Regions from separate parts of the Metabacillus elymi genome, predicted to be linked through region 1. Evidence: riboswitches for the same ligand, from Rfam matches in the RefSeq annotation. Region 1 holds a riboswitch; the other holds the start of a gene.
The links. Region 1 has a riboswitch for cobalamin ahead of HUW50_RS05195 (DUF4430 domain-containing protein). Riboswitches for the same ligand answer to the same signal wherever they lie in the genome.
Positions count from the first base shown of each region.

Region 2: it holds a riboswitch for cobalamin, as region 1 does, so the genes downstream of both, HUW50_RS12675 (ribonucleoside-diphosphate reductase subunit alpha) here and HUW50_RS05195 (DUF4430 domain-containing protein) in region 1, are expected to answer to the same signal.

Region 1 is NZ_CP055263.1:1,065,025-1,069,470, reverse strand. It holds gene HUW50_RS05210 (C40 family peptidase) at 1-646, shown strand, start outside; gene HUW50_RS05205 (GTP-binding protein) at 1,035-2,225, shown strand; gene rpmG (50S ribosomal protein L33) at 2,271-2,420, shown strand; cobalamin riboswitch at 2,539-2,727, shown strand; gene HUW50_RS05195 (DUF4430 domain-containing protein) at 2,941-4,446, shown strand, end outside.
Region 2 is NZ_CP055263.1:2,653,662-2,658,107, forward strand. It holds gene HUW50_RS12675 (ribonucleoside-diphosphate reductase subunit alpha) at 221-2,506, opposite strand; cobalamin riboswitch at 2,649-2,828, opposite strand; gene nhaC (Na+/H+ antiporter NhaC) at 3,001-4,374, opposite strand.

The DNA of each region.
Region 1 (4,446 bases):
GAGTGAAGAATCAGCAACATTAGCTGCTAAAGCTAGCATGCAACAGCAAGATAGTAATCTTGCATTACAAGAGTCTAGTGTCCAACAAAGCTTAGCTCAAGCAGAAACCTCAGCATCAACATCTGTAGAGTTAACAAGTGGAACTAATGGAGAAAGCTCTAATTCAAAAGCAAACTCAAACTCTAATTCAACATCAAGCTCAAAAAAATCTACAAGCAGCAATAAAACTGTTGCTTCAACACCTGTAAATCCAAATGGTACTGTTAACGACTTGATTCGCGCAGGTTATAAATATATTGGTAACTCTGTCTATGTATTTGGTGGCGGTAGATCTTCTTCCGATATAGCAAATGGAAGATTTGACTGTTCAGGTTTTGTAAATTGGGCCTTTTCAACAGTTGGAGTTAGCTTAGGTGGTAATACGGATTCATTAAAGCACGCAGGAACTCAAGTTTCAAGAAGTAATATGCAACCTGGAGATCTTGTTTTCTTTAATACTTATAAAACAGATGGCCATGTTGGTATTTATGTTGGCGGTGGTAAATTCATCGGTTCTCAAAGTTCAACTGGTGTAGCAATCGCTAATATGAGTAGTGGTTATTGGGCAGAGAAATTTAATGGACGTGTTGTGCGCGTAAATTTATAAGTTTTGATTAGAGCTGGCATAAATGAGTCAGCTCTTTTTTGTCTTAATTTTTTAATTCCCATTTAAATAGCTTGCTAAACATAGAATATAAATATTTCGCGCATGTAATTTTAATTAGATCAGGATGGAGGTAAGATTAGGCATTATTGTCTACTCCTAAAGAGAATGATAGCAAGGTTACTATGTCTTTAATCTAAAGTGGTGCTTGCAAAAGAACCAATATTATTATAAAATTTAAATCGTAATTATTACTGTTTGTGATGTTGCCACAAGATATTTAATTACGACCAATTACACATAATTAAGGATAGCAGTTGTGCGTAATAAATAGGTAGGAAAAATACAGACTTTAAATCGTAATAATAACGATCTAGAAAGAAGGGTTCAAATGAGAAAAAAGAAAATACCAGTAACAGTCTTAAGTGGTTATTTAGGATCTGGAAAAACAACTTTATTAAATCATATTTTAGCTAACAGAGAAAATAAGCGAGTTGCAGTAATTGTAAATGATATGAGCGAGGTAAATATTGATGCCTCATTAATTAAACAGGGTGGTTTTTCTCAGACAGAGGAAAAGCTAGTCGAGCTACAAAATGGTTGTATTTGTTGTACATTGCGCGAAGATTTAATTTTTGAAGTTGAGAAGCTTGTAAAGCAAGGAGATATTGACAATCTTGTCATTGAATCAACAGGTATTTCAGAGCCTGTTCCAGTAGCACAAACATTTACATATGTGGATGAAGAGCTCGGGATCAATCTATCAGAGCTATGTAAATTAGATGCAATGATTACGGTAGTAGATGCAAACCGCTTTTGGTACGATTTTGCTTCTGGAGAGACACTTTTGGATCGAAAGCTAGCAACTGATGAAACAGATACGAGGGAAGTCGTTGATCTGTTAATCGATCAAATAGAATTTGCAAATATAATTGTTTTGAATAAAACAGATTTAGTCCATAGGGAAGATATTGACGAATTAAAGAGAGTTATTAAAAAATTAAATCCTGAGGCGAAAGTGGTAGAAAGTGTGTTTTCTAAGGTCGACATTAACGAAATATTAAATACCCACCTGTTTAATTTTGAGAAAGCAAGTCAAGCTGCCGGATGGATACAAGAGCTTATGACAGAACATACGCCAGAAACAGAAGAGTTCGGCATTTCTTCATTCGTATACAAGCGTAAACGACCATTCCACCCTGAAAGATTGATGGCTTGGCTTGAGGATTGGCCAGTTGATGTTGTCCGTGCCAAAGGATTCTTTTGGTTAGCCTCTCGAAATGATATGACTGGATTACTTTCTCAGGCAGGACCCTCTATTATTATACAGGGAGCAGGAGCGTGGATCGCAACTTATTCTCAGCAGGAACAACAACAAGTTCTAATAGAGGAACCTGAACTATTAGAAAAGTGGGATGATAAATATGGTGATCGTATGACAGAGCTCGTTATGATTGGTATTGATATGAATCGTGTTGAAGTTGAGGAATCACTAGATCATTGCTTATTAACGGATGAAGAAATGAATCAAGATTGGTCAACGTTTATTGACCCAATACCTTCATTTACCGTTGCTATTTAGATTCGTAAGAAAATCAAACTAAATTTTTTATTAGGAGGAAATAAAATGAGAATAAATATAATATTAGCGTGTACTGAAACCGGGGATCGAAATTATATAACAACAAAAAATAAACGAAATAATCCAGATAGAATTGAAAGAATGAAGTACTGCCCACGATTAAAAAAACATACATTGCATCGAGAAACAAAATAATTAGTCAGGAAAGGTACTCCAGGGGTTTGGTCCTGGGAGTGCCTTTTTTAAATTGAGAAAGAGACGAATATTGACACCCTTTTTATACTAGACTATTATTAAGTAATCTTAAATGTAACTAAATACGATAAAAATAGGTTGATAGATCTAGTAAGTCTATCATGAAAAGGGAAGACCGGTGAACAATCCGGCGCGGTCCCGCCACTGTAAATGGGAGCTCTTTGCATTATGCCACTGTTCATAATGGGAAGGTTGTAAAAGAGTGTTGATCATGAGCCAGGAGACCTGCCTGTTTTTTTAATCACCAAAACTTACGAGGATAGGGATGGTGTTTGAGCACAGGTATACATATGTACTTTACTGTTTTTTTACCCTGTGACAAGCACACATCTCTGTATAGTGATGTGTTTTTTTATTTTTTAGGTACACAGAATCCTACTTTGGATAAGCGCGCAAGGTATCGTAACTCTCGTGCTTTTATTCTTATAGAAAGAAAAACATAATTAGGGGGCTTTTTACTTTGAACAAACGAAATTTGTCAAAACGAGGTATAGCTTTATTTTCTATTACCTTATTAGTTCTTTTTCAAGTTTTATCATTTTTCCCTCAGCAGGTTGATGCAGCAGTATTAACAAATGGTGCAACAATTTCAGCAGTAGATAAAGATGGAAATAAGATATTGCCTTTGACTGCAGTGGAGATTGAAGAAGGTGAAACAGCTTTTGATTTATTAAAAGAAGTTACAGAGGAACAGGACGTTATTCTAGACTATGGTGAGGATCCTAATTTTGGAGCATTTATCAATAGTATTGGGTCTGTTATTCCAGAAGGTGATCATTATTGGGGCTTTATGATTAATGGTGAAGGAGCACAGGTTGGAGCATCAAGTTATGTTGTAGAAAAGGGAGATAGCCTACTTTTTAAAGTGATTAGTTATCCAGCCGAAACAGTTGATATAACAGTTTCTGCGGTCGACAAAAATAAAAATGTAGTATTCAGAGAAACGGTATCAGTTGTGAATGGATCAAGTGCATACGATGCTTTAAAACTAGCTGGTAAAACGGCAGAAGTTAGTGTAGATACATCCATTGATTCTGAATTTTTTGCCTATGTAAATAACATCGGCAAGGTTGAATTAGGTGACTATGATTACTGGAGCACATACTTAAATGACGAATACATGCAAGAAGGGATTACTTCTACTATTGTTAAAAATGGGGACCATTTAAAGCTTGTTGTAGAATCATGGGGACCTCCACCGGATGAAACTGGTGAAGATGAGCAACCTGTAACAGATGGTGAAACACCAGAAGATGATACTGGGACAGAAGAACCAAAACCAGATCAAACTCCAGTCACGCTAGAACAAGTAAGAACTGCTGTTCAATCAACGAAACAATATTTATCAAAGAAAGCTATAAATGACGATTTTACTGCAATAGCTCTTGAAGTTGTTGGAGGAGATGTACCTCAAGAATATATTGATAGATTAAAAGAGGATATCATAGAAAAAGAAGGCATTTATCGAAATGTAACAGATTATGAGCGGTTTGTAATTGGATTAACGGCAGCTGGAATTGATCCTACGAACTTCGCAGGATACAATCTAGTTGAAAAAATTCACTCGAATGAGCGGATGATAAAACAAGGTAATAATGGTGTAATCTATGCACTGCTAGCATATGATAGTGGAAACTATGAAATACCAAGTGATGCAAAATGGACAAGAGAAAAACTTGTAAACTATTTACTTGATCAACAGCTTAATAAGGGCGGCTGGTCCCTATTTGGTACATCTCCTAGTGTGGACATTACTGGAATGGCGCTTGCAGCATTAGCACCATACAAAGAACAGGAGAATGTACAAGCTGCTATCAATAAAGCAGTCGAATGGTTCTCTAGTGTCCAAGATAGCAATGGTGGGTTTAGTGATGATACAAATGGTGGTGACGCTAGTGAAACAACTGCACAGGTCATCATTGGTTTAGCATCTGTTGGTGTGGATCCAACCGATGAGAGATTCACC
Region 2 (4,446 bases), 1.6 Mb from region 1:
TTTGATTTATCAAGATAGAGAGGCTGATCTTTTACGTAAGGTCAGCTTCGGATTTTTAATCCACCAGAAATTATTTATTTTGTACTTAGTGACGGTGTCTAGCTCCAGCGCCTAGCCCCTCGAGGTCATAAGTCACAAATGAATTGAAGACAAATTACGTCTTCTATTCATTTGCGTCTTATGCTTGTCGGGGCTGAACAGGCGCTTGCGCTTTTCTAAGTTAACTAGCACATGAATCGCAGTCTTCAATTTCACTAGAGGTTGAGCGTACGTAATAAGTTGTTTTCAACCCTTCACTCCATGCAGTCATATGCAGATCTAATAAGTCTTTGGCTTTAATGTTGTTTTGTACATAAAAATTGAAGGAGATAGACTGATCGATATGACGCTGTCTTGCAGCATTTTGCTTTATGCTCCATAGCTGGTCAATAAAATAAGCTGATTTATAAAACCAGGTTGTTGTTGCATTTAAATCAGGAACTGTAACAGGAATTTTATAGTCTTTCTTTTCTTCTGAATAAACCTTTTGGAAAATTGGATCAATGCTAGCAGTACTTCCTGCGATAATCGATGTCGATGCATTTGGTGCAACTGCCATTAAGTATCCATTGCGAATTCCGAACTTTTTTACATTCTCTTGTAATAAGTCCCAATCGAATATGCTTTCCTTTGATTGATAGCCTCTTTTTTTGAAGTACGAACCAGTTTCCCATTCTGAACCTGCAAAAACGGAATAAGAGCCTTTTTCCTTTGAAAGCTCCATGCTTGCTCTAATTGTAAGATAGGATATTTTCTCATATAGCTCGTCAGCGAACTTAACAGCTTCTTCATGCTCCCACTTTATTTGTTTAAGAGCTAATAAATGATGCCATCCGAATGTACCTAGACCGATTGCGCGATATTTTTCATTTGTTAGCTTTGCTTGCAGAACCGGAATCGTATTTAAATCAATGACATTGTCTAGCATTCTTACTTGGATAGGGATGAGTCTTTCTAAAACATCATCTGTAACAGCCTTTGCAAGATTAATAGAGGAGAGGTTACAAACGACAAAATCACCAGGTGTTTTAACGGTAATTATTTTTCCGTCCTCTGTATAATGCTCCTCAACAGTTGTAGCGCTTTGATTTTGAGTGATTTCTGTACAAAGATTGCTGCAGTAAATCATTCCTTTGTGAGAATTAGCATTCTGTCTGTTCACTTCATCACGATAGAACATATATGGTGTACCTGCTTCTAATTGGCTGATCATAATACGTTTCATTATCTCAATAGCTGGAATCTTTTCTTTAGAAAGTTGTTCGTTATCGACACATTCCCAGTACTTTTGACGGAAGCTACCATTTCCTTTTTCTTCGTCGTAAAAGTCCTCAATGCTATATCCCATTACTTTTCGAACTTCATGTGGATCAAATAAATACCAATCCCCGCGGGCTTCAACCTGCTCCATGAATATATCTGGAATACAAACACCTGTGAATAAGTCATGGGTACGCATTCGTTCATCACCATTATTAAGTTTAGAATCTAGGAATGAGTAGATATCTTTATGCCAAACATCTAAATAAACAGCGATTGCACCTTTTCGCTGTCCTAGTTGGTCTACGCTAACTGCTGTGTTGTTAAGCATTTTCATCCAAGGAATGATTCCAGATGAAACACCTTTAAAACCTTTTATATCACTTCCGCGGCTCCTGACTTTTCCTAGGTATGCACCAATCCCACCACCTGATTTTGAAAGATTAGCAATATCGGTATTACTATCAAATATTCCTTGTAAGCTATCATCAATCGTATCAATAAAACAACTAGATAATTGCCCTATAGGTTTTCCGGCATTTGATAATGTTGGAGTGGCTACAGTCATATAAAGATTACTCATGGCCCAATAGGCTTGTTTAACAAGTTCTAGGCGTCTTTCTTTATGCTCCTCGGCCATAAGTGTCATTGCGATAATTAAGAACCTTTCTTGTGGAAGCTCTAAGGTTTGTTTTGTAAAATCACGTGTTAAGTAGCGATCTGCTAAGGTTCGAAGCCCAATATATGTGAATAACTGATCCTTTTCAGGTTGGATAAATGAGCCAACTTGTTCAATTTCTTCTTTTGTATAAAGATCAAGCAGCTTAGAGTGGTAAAGACCCTTTGAAACTAATATCTCAATTAAATTATTGAAACTACCATATTTTTGATTTTTGTCATATCCACGGTTAGCTGCTGCTTCCTTGTAGAGTTTTGTTAAATAAATTTGAGCGCAAAAGTAAGTCCATTCTGGCTCTTGTTCATTAATATTAGATAATCCCTCTAAAATAAGTAAATTTGTGAGCTGTTCAGTCGTATAGGAATCTCTCTGGAGAAGGGTGTTATTGATCCTGTTAAGATAATTATCTATATATAGTGAAGGGAATTGTTGATGGATACTGCTAATAAATGTAGTAAGTTTTGTTGCGTTAAATGATTCTTCATTTAAGCTATCAATAATGATAGGTGTAGTTGTTGTCGTACTCATGTTAATTCCTCCATAATCTTTTGGTAAATAAAAAAACCGCTCGAGAATGAGCGGATAAAACGACAGATAAGAAGGGCAGGAATATAGTTAAGCCCATAATTACTTACTATCGTTTCATCTTCTCAGTCCCCGAAGAAATTGAAACTTTAGCAAGCTTTAGGTAGGTCTCCTGACTTGTGCTCGTCCTACTACGAGGCCTTCCCATACATGATAATGTACAGTGGCTATCTCAGTTCGTCACACTTACAGTTGCGGGGACAGTTCTGGATTTACACCAGATTCCCTTTTCAGCCTTATAGGCGCCTATCGCTTGCAAAGATACAATATATAGTTTTTACGTTTGTGATTCTGTCAATATGTAGTTAATTGTTCTATTTACATAATAAGGCACACTTGCAAATTAATCAACCAATACTTTCTAATTGTCGAAATTTATCTACTTCAATAGAATTTTGGAAGAAAAAAATAAGATCTGACTTACTAGGTCAGATCCGTTAAGAAGTGGTTTTTACTTTACTAAAAAATCCAAAAAGGATCGAAAAGAAAGGTGATAGATACAAAAAGAAAGCAAAAGGTAAAAAGGCGATTACTGGAACACCAAGTGTTTGAGCAAAGAAAGCACCACTTACGCCCCATGGGATCAGTGGATTTATCAAAGTTCCAGCATCTTCAAGTGTTCGTGACAAGTATTTACGCTCAAGCTTCATTTTGTCATATATGCCTTTAAAAGATTGGCCTGGAATGAGAATTGATAAGTACTGTTCACCTGTTAATAAATTCACCCCAAACGAAGATGCTGCTGTTGATAGAATCAGCTGACCTTTTGTTTTAACGCGCTCTATCAATCCATTTAAGAGGGTCGGAATGATGTTTAACATATCGAGTAATCCGCCAAAAGCAAAAGCAATCAGGATGAGTGAAATCGACCACATCATTGATTGAAGTCCACCACGGTTCATCATATTGACAACCTGTGCATTTTCAATTGTGAAAGTTGTACCGTTTTGTAAAACATGAAGGAATTCGCTTAATTTTACTCCTTGAAATCCTATAGCTGTTATCCCTGCTGTAATAATTCCAACGATTAATGCTGGTACGACTGGTACCTTTCGAATGGCTAAAATTATAACTAATACTGGTGAAAGCAGTGTAAGACTACTTATTTGGACATGGGTTTCAATTATATTTATCATGTTTGTCATTTCAGACAGTGATGCTGAATGGATAGGAGTGATTCTCCCAATTATGAAAAAAATTAAAGTTGTAATAAGAATGCTAGGAATAGTTGTTTTGGTCATATGTCTAATATGTGTGAAAAGCTCAACAGATGAAACACCTGATGCAAAATTTGTTGTATCAGACATTGGAGACATCTTATCACCAAAGCAAGCACCGCAAATGATAGCACCTGCTACCCATGGGGCAGGTATGCCAATAGCGATTCCAGCACCCATAAGAGCTACGCCAACAGTACTAACTGTAGTAAATGAGCTTCCAACAAGGCTTGAGATAACCATACAAGAAAATAATGAAGTAATTAGTAAGTAGTTCGGATTAATTACTGTTAGGGCATATACCATTACTGTAGGTATCGTTCCGCTACTCATCCATGCACCAATTAAGATTCCAATTAATGCGAGCACAATTATTGGTTGAATTCCGCTCTGAATACCTTTAATCATTCCTGTTTCTAACTCTTTCCATGTATAACGTTTTATTAACCCAAGAGAAGCCACAACAACTAAACAATTAAGTAAGGCAAGATGTGGTTCTGTCTTTAATACAAATAGACTGGTAAAGATGATGGCCAAAATAAGAAATAAAATTGAAACTGCTTCTTTAAACTGAAAAGTCTTTTTATCACTAATCATATACTTGCTCCTTTATGGCTTAAACGCTTTTATGCTTTTTTGCACAAAAGTACACCACAAAATATTATA